DNA from 3 places in the Streptomyces sp. NPDC056373 genome. Region 1 is predicted to be linked to each of the others. Evidence: riboswitches for the same ligand, from Rfam matches in the RefSeq annotation. Region 1 holds a riboswitch; each other region holds the start of a gene.
The links. Region 1 has a riboswitch for cyclic di-AMP ahead of ACFCXS_RS36140 (M23 family metallopeptidase). Riboswitches for the same ligand answer to the same signal wherever they lie in the genome.
Positions count from the first base shown of each region.

Region 2: it holds a riboswitch for cyclic di-AMP, as region 1 does, so the genes downstream of both, ACFCXS_RS01960 (NlpC/P60 family protein) here and ACFCXS_RS36140 (M23 family metallopeptidase) in region 1, are expected to answer to the same signal.
Region 3: it holds a riboswitch for cyclic di-AMP, as region 1 does, so the genes downstream of both, ACFCXS_RS02960 (LysM peptidoglycan-binding domain-containing protein) here and ACFCXS_RS36140 (M23 family metallopeptidase) in region 1, are expected to answer to the same signal.

Region 1 covers NZ_JBHJPX010000024.1:22,284-25,548, forward strand. The annotation lists gene ACFCXS_RS36135 (aldo/keto reductase) at 1-59, opposite strand, end outside; gene ACFCXS_RS36140 (M23 family metallopeptidase) at 283-1,323, opposite strand; cyclic di-AMP (ydaO/yuaA leader) riboswitch at 1,335-1,491, opposite strand; tRNA gene ACFCXS_RS36145 (tRNA-Met) at 1,780-1,853, opposite strand; gene ACFCXS_RS36150 (dihydrofolate reductase family protein) at 1,925-3,055, opposite strand; gene ACFCXS_RS36155 (MarR family winged helix-turn-helix transcriptional regulator) at 3,133-3,265, shown strand, end outside.
Region 2 covers NZ_JBHJPX010000001.1:424,056-427,320, reverse strand. The annotation lists gene ACFCXS_RS01965 (hypothetical protein) at 1-328, opposite strand, end outside; gene ACFCXS_RS01960 (NlpC/P60 family protein) at 421-1,608, opposite strand; cyclic di-AMP (ydaO/yuaA leader) riboswitch at 1,617-1,789, opposite strand; gene pcrA (DNA helicase PcrA) at 2,103-3,265, shown strand, end outside.
Region 3 covers NZ_JBHJPX010000001.1:622,855-626,119, forward strand. The annotation lists gene ACFCXS_RS02955 (polyprenyl synthetase family protein) at 1-758, opposite strand, end outside; cyclic di-AMP (ydaO/yuaA leader) riboswitch at 1,261-1,436, shown strand; gene ACFCXS_RS02960 (LysM peptidoglycan-binding domain-containing protein) at 1,442-2,218, shown strand; gene ACFCXS_RS02965 (HAD family hydrolase) at 2,182-3,030, opposite strand; gene ACFCXS_RS02970 (GNAT family N-acetyltransferase) at 3,217-3,265, shown strand, end outside.

The DNA.
Region 1 (3,265 bases):
CCGAGGGCGAGCGGGAAGACCTCGAGGTCGGAAGAGCCGAGCTTGCGCAGAGAAGTCATGCTTCACCACAACACCCGTTGAGGAACGCCTCATTCCGCGACCAACGCAAAAGCCCTGTAAACACTCCGGCCCGGTATGCGCCGCCCAGCCCCACACGTCAACGCCGACGGCCCTGCGCCAAACGCCGACGGCCCTGCGCCGGAACGCCGACGGCCCTGACGTCGGGGGTCGCCGTCAGGGCCGTCGGTCTTCAGTGCCGGTGCTTCAACGCGTGCGTACCGCTTACGGGTTCAGTCCCTTGCCGCGCAGCCACGCCATCGGGTCGATGCCGCTCGCGGACCCGCCGTAGTGGACTTCGAGGTGCAGGTGCGCCCCGGTGACGTTGCCGGTGGCGCCCACCCGGCCGATCACGTCGCCGGTGCTGACCTTCTGGCCGACGCTGACGCCGATGGAGGACTGGTGCGCGTACCAGATCTCGGTGCCGTCATCGAGGGTGAGGACGGTCTTGTAGCCGTACGAGCCGTTCCAGCCGGCCTCGGTGATGGTGCCGCTGTGCACGGCCTTGATCGGCGTGCCCGTGGGGGCGGCGAAGTCGAGGCCGGTGTGGTGGCCGGAGGACCAGTAGGCGCCGGCCTCACCGAAGGTGGAGGTGAGGGTGTAGGCGGAGGTCGGCAGCGTGAACTGCTTGGCGAGGGCGGCGAGCCGCTCGGCCTCGGCCTTCTTCTCGGCCTCCTCCTCCGCCTTCTTCTTGGCTTCGGCAGCCTTGGCCTTGGCTTCCTTCTCCGCCTTGGCGACGGCGTCCGCCGCTGCCTTCTCGGCGGCGGCCGCGGCGTCCTCGGCGGCCTTGGTCTCGATCTGTTCCTGCTGGTGCTCGACCTGCGCCATGATCCGGGCACGCAGCGCGTCACCGGCGCCGGCGTGGGCGCCGGACGTGCCCTTCGCGGTGTCCGCGGTGGCGGTGCCGAGGCTGCTGAGCGGGGTGGCGGAACCTTCGGGGGTGTCGTCGTCCGAGATGAGGGAACCCACCGAGGGCAGGTCCGGCACGGAGATGGACACCGGGGGCTTGCCGGTCTGGGCGCTGGCCATGCCGCCGGCACCCACGGCGGCTATGACGCCGACGCCCAGGACGGTGGAGCTGCGGGCGAGGCCTCCGCCGCGCTGCTTGGTGACGCGATGCCGGCCACGGACGGGACGGATGGACTCCTCGGTGGGGTTCCACTCCTGGAACGGGCCCTCGTCGGTGCGCTGACCGCCGTAGCCGAAGGTGTCGGTGTCGCGCGTCGGCGCGTACGGGGCCGCGGGGGCAGGCCGGTTGGACGCCACGTGGGCGTACTCCTTTCCTTCCTTCTCGCCTACCGGGTTAGCTGACGGGTTCGGAGCAGGAAGGTCTCCTACGCGCGTATACCTGCCGTGCTTCCACGGTGGTATCCGCCCGATTCACCCCAAGTGGTGGTTCCCCGGTTCCCTTTCGGGATTCGGCGCGTGCGCGCGGCGCCGTCTTCTGTGACGGCTGGGACGACCGCGCTGCGTTATCGAACGTTAATGGAGGCGCGAGGGGTATTCCAGCGATTCCGCTTGATCATTAACCTTTTTCGCGTGGACTTACCTGCCATGACCGGCTTAAATCGGGCGAGTTGACCGCCCCGCAAGTGACTGACGGGTTTTGACGGTGTGTCAGTTGTTATGCGGAACGCGGTGGTTCGCTCACCGAACGTAATGGGGTGCCGAGAAAAGCACCGAGGGCCGGAATCCTTTCGGATTCCGGCCCTCGGCCTTCAGTAGCGGGGACAGGATTTGAACCTGCGACCTCTGGGTTATGAGCCCAGCGAGCTACCGAGCTGCTCCACCCCGCGTCGTTGTGTCACCAGTGTACGCCATCCGCGGGACCGCTCGCACACACCCACCGTTCCGGCCTGTGCGCAGCTCAGCTCAGCAGGTGGCGGTTCGGGGCCTTGGCCCGCTCCTCGTGCTCCGGGAGGACGAGGACCTCCACCCCCTGGGCCGCCAAGAGGCCGCTGCCGTCGGCGTCCGTCACGAAGGTGTCCGGCTCGCGCCAGGCCGTGACGACCCGTCGGACGCCCGCGTCGAGGGTCAGCCGGGCGCAGGGTGCGGGGCGGGATGCGCGGCGGGCGCACGGCTCCAGGCTGCTGTACACCGTCGCGCCGGGCAGGCGCGGGTCGGCCGGGTCGAGCTTCGCCAGGGCGGCCTCCTCGGCGTGCACCACCGGGTCGCCGCCCTCGCGGGAGTGGCCGCGCGCCAGTTCCGTGCCGTCGGCGGCGACCACGACAGCGCCCACACTGAACGCGGTGTCGGAGGGCGGACAGTGCTCGGCCAGCTCACAGGCGCGGGTCAGCCAGTGGTGGTCGGCGGCGGCGGGCAGGGCGCCGGTGCCCGGGGCGGTCGGCTCGTAGCGCATCAGGACGACGTCCTCGATCCGCCGCGATTCCAGCAGCCGGAGCCGGCCTCCCTGGTAGCCGCCGGGGCCGAAGAGCCGGGGCGCCCGGGGGTCGCCCACGAAGAGCGGGGCGAGGACCAGCTGGAGTTCGTCGGCCAGGCCCTGGGTGAGGAGCTGGGTGTGGATCAGGCCGCCACCCTCGACCATGAGCCGCCCCACGCCCCGGACGTCGTGCAGATGCGTGAGCAGCCGCCGCCAGTCGAGGTCGGCGCCGAGCGGGACGACATCGGTGGCCAGACGGAGCGCGCGGGCACGGTCGGCGCCCTGGTCGGTGGTGTAGAGGACCTTCTCGCCACCCGTGTGCCAGAAGCGGGCGTCCGGGTCGAGGTCGCCGGAGCCGCTCACCGTGACCTTGAGCGGGTACTCGGGTTTGCCGGCGGCCGTGCGGGCGGACCGGCGCTGCTCCGAGTTCACCAGCAGGCGCGGGTTGTCGGCGCGGATGGTGCCGGCGCCGATCAGGATGGCGTCGGCGTCGGCCCGGACCTCGTCGACCCGGTCGAAGTCGGCCGGGCTCGACAGGAGCAGCCGGTCGGGTCCGGTGTCGTCCAGGTAGCCGTCGAGGGAGACGGCGGCGGACAGCAGGACGTACGGGTGAGGCATCGATGCTCCGCGGCTGGTCGGGACGGCGGGACGGGACAGGGCTTGGTTCAAGTTTGAAACAAACCTACACTGGCAGCATGACGACTCGCTGGCTCACCCCCGAGGAGCAGCGCGCCTGGCGCGCCTACATCGCCGCCTCGCTGCTCCTGGAGGACGCGATCGACCGGCAGCTCCAGCAGGACGCCGGCATGCCGCACCTGTACTACTCCA
Region 2 (3,265 bases), on a different contig from region 1:
CGGCCTCCGCGGTGAGGAGCACCGCCCAGAGCACCATGGCGAGCGCCAGCAGCGCCTCGGCCACGGGCTGCTGCCCGGCCGCGGAGAAGCCCGTGCCCAGGATGGCGGTCGCCGCGACGGTGGTGAGCGCGGCCGGGGTCTCCACCCGCCACTCGCCGTGCGTCCGCTGGACGAGGCCCGCGGCCGCCGCCAGCCAGGCCGCGCAGGCCAGGGCCAGGGCGATACGGGAGGGGATCGCGTACCCAGCGGAGTCGAGGCCGGCCGACACGATGCCGGTCGCCAGCGCATACGTCGCCCACCAGGCGGCGAACGGGGAGGGACCGGACATGGTGCCGATGCTAGAGAGCGGCGCACGCCTCACGAGAGGGGCACGCGCGCGTGCCCCTCAAAAACGTGACGCGACCGGCCCTGAGGCCTCACTCAGGCGGGGCGCACCACGCTGTGGATCGCCGACTCGCCGTCGTAGTAGATCGACTCCTCGCGCACGTACGTGCCGGGCTTCGGCGCGTGGATCATCATGCCGTTGCCGATGTAGATCCCGACGTGGGTGACGTCGTCGTAGAAGAAGACCAGGTCACCGGGTCGGGCCTGGGAGAGCGGGACCGTGGTGCCCGCGTCGACCTGGTCGTACGTCGTACGGGGCAGGGTGACGCCCGCGGCCTTCCAGGCGGCCTGGGTGAGGCCCGAGCAGTCGTATGAGCCGGGTCCGACGGCGCCCCACACGTACGGCTTGCCGATCTGGGCGCGGGCGAAGGCGAGCGCCTTGTCGGCCTTGGTGGCGTACGAGGAGTCGGCCGGGGCGGTCGAGGAGGGCGAGCCGGAACCCGAGGAGCCGGAGGAGCCGGACGAGGCCGAGCCGCCGTCCTGCTGCCGGGCGGCCTCCTCCTGCGCCTGCTGCTGCGCGGCCTGCTGCCGGGCCAGTTCGTCGGCCTTGCGGGCGGCCTCCGCCCGCTTCTCCTTCTCGATCGCCGCGAGCCGGGCCTTCTCCTCGGCGGTCAGTTTCGACATCAGCTCGCGGGCGTCGGCGAGCTTGCGCTGGACGGTGGCCTTGGCCGTCTTCAGGCCGTCCTGCGAGTCGGTGAGCGTCTCGAGGCTCTCGGTGGCCTCCTGGCGCTTCTTCATCGTCTCGGACTGCTGCGTGACGTAGTCGTCGACCGCGACCTTCTGACGGCCGGTCATCCGGTCCATCAGCTGGGTCTGGTCGAAGTAGTCCTGCGGGGTGTCCGCGAGCAGGAACGTCGCGGTGTCCGGGGCGGCGGCACCGGTGCGGTACTGGGCGGAGGCGAAGGAACCCAGTTCCTCGCGCGCCTCGTTGAGTTTCTGGGTGCGCTGGGCGACGTCGTCGAGGAGGGTGTCGACCTGCTTGCGCTGTTTGGCGGTCTTCTCCTTGGCCGCGTTGTACTTGTCGGTCGCCGACTCGGCCTGGCGGTACAGGTCGTCGACCTTCTTCTCGACTTCCTCCAGGCTGGGCTTGTCGTCGGCCTCGGGGGCGGCGTTGGCCGACTGGGACAGCAGGGCCACGGAGGTGAGGGCCGCCGTTGCGAGGGCGGGGGTCCGTATGCCTGCCATGCGCGTACCCGTAGGACGCGACTTGCGGTGCGACGCCAAGGGAGGCGACTCCTTCCATGTTCCGCCTACCGGGTTAGCTGTCGGGTTCGGGCGGGTGGTTCGGAAGGTTTGCCCTACGGCCTTCTCCGCACAGGGAGTCGGGCCGATTCACCCCAGGTTCACGGTTGGGTCCCCGGCTCCGGCTGCCGCTGCGGCACACCGGACTCGGCGGAGGCCGCGCGGCCCGGCGACGTTCGCCGGTGGGGGTCATGCGGCCTGGTCGCACCGTAGCCAACTCGTGTGGTCCGTGTGAAGGTTGATGGGTGATATGCCCGATACATTTTCGTGACCTTATTCCTGAGCGTTGCCGAGAGTGAACGATCAAGGGGGATTGGTCAGGGAAAATCCGTACATGCCGGCTGTGTAGCAGGGCGTGATCGCGCCGTCATGGAGGGCGACAACGCGCCGCCGGGCGGTCGGCGGGACCCGGGCGCGCGGCGATGTTCTCAGGGCGGCGGCGGGCTGTCAGTGGGGCGCCCTAGACTCGGAGAGCGATGAGCAGCCTCTTTGACGACAGCTTCCTGGCGAACCTCCAGGCCCAGCGGGGCCCCGCGGACGAGCCCCCGCCGCCGCCCGAGGACGATCACGTTCCGGAGCCGATCCCGGACGATCTGTTCGGCGGGAAGTTCGACGTGCCCCCGGACCGGGACGCCTACTACCGCGACGGCGCCCCCCGCCCGGTGATCGACTCCGCCGCGCTGCTGGAAGGGCTGAACGACAACCAGCGCGCCGCCGTCGTCCACTCCGGCTCCCCGCTGCTCATCGTGGCCGGTGCCGGCTCCGGCAAGACCCGTGTGCTCACGCACCGCATCGCCCACCTGCTCGCCGAGCGGGACGTGCACCCGGGCCAGATCCTCGCGATCACCTTCACCAACAAGGCCGCCGGCGAGATGAAGGAGCGCGTCGAGCAGCTCGTCGGCCCGCGCGCCAACGCCATGTGGGTCATGACCTTCCACAGCGCGTGCGTGCGCATCCTCAGGCGCGAGAGCAAGAAGCTCGGCTTCACCTCGTCCTTCTCGATCTACGACGCCGCCGACTCCAAGCGCCTGATGGCCCTGGTCTGCCGCGACCTGGACCTCGACCCCAAGCGCTTCCCGCCGAAGTCCTTCAGTGCCAAGATCAGCAACCTGAAGAACGAGCTGATCGACGAGGAGGACTTCGCCGCCCAGGCCACCGACGGTTTCGAGAAGACCCTCGCCCAGGCCTACGCGATGTACCAGTCGCGGCTGCGCGAGGCGAACGCCCTCGACTTCGACGACCTGATCATGACGACGGTCAACCTGCTGCGCGCCTTCCCGGACGTCGCCGAGCACTACCGCCGCCGCTTCCGGCACGTCCTGGTCGACGAGTACCAGGACACCAACCACGCCCAGTACGCTCTGGTCCGCGAGCTCGTCGGCACCTTCGAGCACCCCGTCGACGTCCCGCCCGAGGCGGAGGTCCCGCCTGCCGAGCTGTGCGTGGTGGGCGACGCCGACCAGTCGATCTACGCCTTCCGCGGCGCGACGATCCGCAACATCCTCCAGTTCGAGGAGGACTACCCGGACGCCACGACGATCCTGCTCGAGCAGAACTACCGCTCCACACAGACGATCCTCAGCGCCGCCAACGCCGTCATCGAGCGCAACGAGTCCCGCCGCCCCAAGAACCTGTGGAC
Region 3 (3,265 bases), on a different contig from region 1:
CGCAGCCGGAGCACCGGCAGGGTGGGGATGCCCTCGCGCAGGTCGGTGCCGGGGGTCTTGCCGGACTCGTGGGAGTCGGAGGCGATGTCGAGGACGTCGTCCGCGAGCTGGAAGGCCACGCCGAGCCGCTCGCCGTACTGGGTCAGCACGTGCACGACGGTCTCGTCGGCGCCGGACATCATCGCGCCGAACCGGCACGACACGGCGATGAGCGAACCGGTCTTGCCGCCCAGCACGTCCAGGTAGTGCTCCACGGGGTCCCGGCCGTCCTGCGGCCCGGCCGTCTCGAGGATCTGGCCGGTCACCAGACGCTCGAACGCCTCGGCCTGCACCCGGACGGCCTCCGGGCCGAGGTCGGCCAGGATGTGGGAGGCGCGGGCGAAGAGGAAGTCACCGGTGAGGACCGCGACGGAGTTGCCCCAGCGGGTGTTCGCACTCGCGACACCACGGCGCACGGCGGCCTCGTCCATGACGTCGTCGTGGTAGAGCGTGGCGAGGTGGGTCAGCTCCACGACGACGGCCGACGGCACGATCCCGGGCGCGTGGCGGTCACCGAACTGGGCGGAGAGCATCACGAGCAGCGGGCGGAACCGCTTGCCACCGGCCCGCACCAGATGCTGGGCGGCCTCCGTGATGAAGGGCACCTCACTCTTGGTGGCCTCGAGCAAGCCTTCCTCGACAGCCGTCAATCCGGCCTGGACGTCGGCTTCCAGAGCCTGGTCCCGCACGCTCAGCCCGAACGGCCCGACGTCGGTCACGAGGGGTCTCCTGTCTGCTGTGTCTGCCGGTGATTACGCGGATTGTCGATAGGTCGCTGCCCTCACTCGAGTCAGCGTATCCGGTCACGTTTCGATCACCGCCAGCGCCCGTGGTTACAGGCCGGGTGGTATCCGATCACGACCGCTATGTTTTCGATCAACCCATAAGAACAGATATTTATCGACCTACCCGGGGGTAGGGAGTTATGCACGATTTGCCGTGATGAGTCACTGAATTCCCCTTGGCGGAAATTGCCCCGCAGACTCGTGATCAGTGAGTTGAATCACTTCTTCCCCTTTTCCGCCGCGCTTCCGCACCGGCCCGTACCGCCTTCCCCCGAAAGCCAGTTGAGGCTTGGCTACCGCAAAGGATCAAGCCGCCCAAACGCCCCCGACCAAGGTCAACCGCGCAATATGTGACTGAGGTGCTTGTTCCCGACATGTGCTCTCGCATACGTTCCGGCCCTGTCCGGCGGACGCCTAATCCTGCCGCCGCCCGGACTCCCCACATCAACCGACTCACTCACGCGTGGCAGGAGCGGGGGACCCAGGTAAGTCGCCGGGCCGCACAGCGGCACGGCTCGGGGTGAAGCCGCGTACGGCACACAGCGCCGTACGCGGCCGGGCACCTCCCGGCCCGAACCCGACAGCTCACCTCGCAGGCGCCGGAGAGGAACATCGCCATGGCCGGACGAGGCACGCACCGTCGCCCCAGAACCAACCCGCTGACCCGAGGCATCGTCGCCCTGGGCACCGGCGGAGCCGCACTCACCCTTCCGCTCCTCGGCGCCACGCACGCGAGCGCCGCCGAACCCCAGAGCGCCCCCGTCGCGCAGTCCGTGAAGCAGGCGGCCCAGCCCGCCAAGTCCCTGACGTACACCGTGGTCAAGGGCGACTCGCTGGCCCGCATCGCGGACAAGTACGACGTCTCGGGCGGCTGGAAGCAGCTCTACAAGGACAACCGCGCGGTCGTCGGCGACAACCCGAAGCTGATCCACCCGGGGCTGAAGCTCAAGGTGAAGACCACCAAGCCGATCGCCCCGAAGAAGACGGCGACCCAGTCGTCCGCCCCCGCCAAGCCGGCCGCGAAGCCCGCCGGCGGCGTCGCCCAGGCCACCCAGGCGTCCGCGAAGACCTACGCGAACAACCTCGACGGGTGGATCCGCGAGTCGCTGGACATCATGGCGCAGCGGGGCATCCCGGGCTCCTACGACGGCATCTACCGCAACGTCATGCGCGAGTCGTCCGGCAACCCCCTGGCGATCAACAACTGGGACTCGAACGCCGCCGCGGGCACCCCGTCCAAGGGCCTGCTCCAGGTGATCGACCCGACGTTCGCCGCCTACCACGTGCCCGGCACCTCCTTCGACCCGTACGACCCGGTCGCCAACATCACGGCGGCCTGCAACTACGCGGCCGACCGCTACGGCTCGATCGACAACGTCAACGGCCCGTACTGAGCCGACCCGCCCAGCAGTCGCTCGAGGACGACGGCGATGCCGTCGTCCTCGTTCGACAGGGTGACCTCGTCGGCCACGGCCTTCAGTTCGGGGTGGGCGTTGGCCATCGCGACGCCGTGACCGGCCCAGTCGAACATCGGGATGTCGTTGGGCATGTCGCCGAAGGCGATGGTGTCCGCCGGCCGCAGCCCCAGGTGCTCGGCGGCCAGCGCCAGGCCCGTCGCCTTGGTGATCCCGCACGGCTGGAGCTCGACCGTGCCGGGCCCCGACATCGTCACCGTCGCCAGGGAGCCGACCACCGAGCGGGCCGTCGCCGCCAACTCGTCGTCCGTCAGGTAGGGGTGCCGCAGCAGCACCTTGCTGATGGGCTCGTCCCACAGCTGCTCGCGCCGCTCGACCCGGACCGCGGGCAGGGTCGGGTGCGGCATCAGATAGCCCGGCTCGATCAGCGTGAGCCCGTCCACCCCGTCCTGGTCGACCGCCGCGTAGACCTGCCCCACCTCGGCCTCGATCTTGCCGAGGGCGGTCTCCGCCAGCTCCCGGTCCAGGGTGATGGACCACAGCAGCCGGTCCGCGCCGGCGTCGTACACCTGCGCGCCCTGCCCGCACACCGCGAGCCCCGTGCACCCGAGGTCGTCCAGGAGCGGCCGCACTCTCGGCGCCGGCCGGCCCGTCACCACGAGGTGCTGGGCACCGGCGTCCGCCACCCGCGCGAGCGCGGCGAGGGACCGGTCGGACAGGGTGTCGTCGCCGCGCAGCAGCGTCCCGTCCAGATCGGTGGCGATGAGTGAATATGCGAGGGGTGCGGCCATGATCAGAGAATACGGACAGCGCGCCCCTTCGTTTCATCGCACGGCGGACGCCGATTGCCCGGTTGAAGGCCTCTGCACCGGTTGGCAACAACATGCTCCGCTACCTACCCGTGAGGCCGCATAGAGCGGTACCTTCCATGTGTCCAGGGGGGACTTGATCGGGGGGTCGGGTTGAACAGTGGGCGCATTCGCGTGGCCGGGCCCGGGGAGCTCGGCGAAGGGGAGAGGGAGCGCT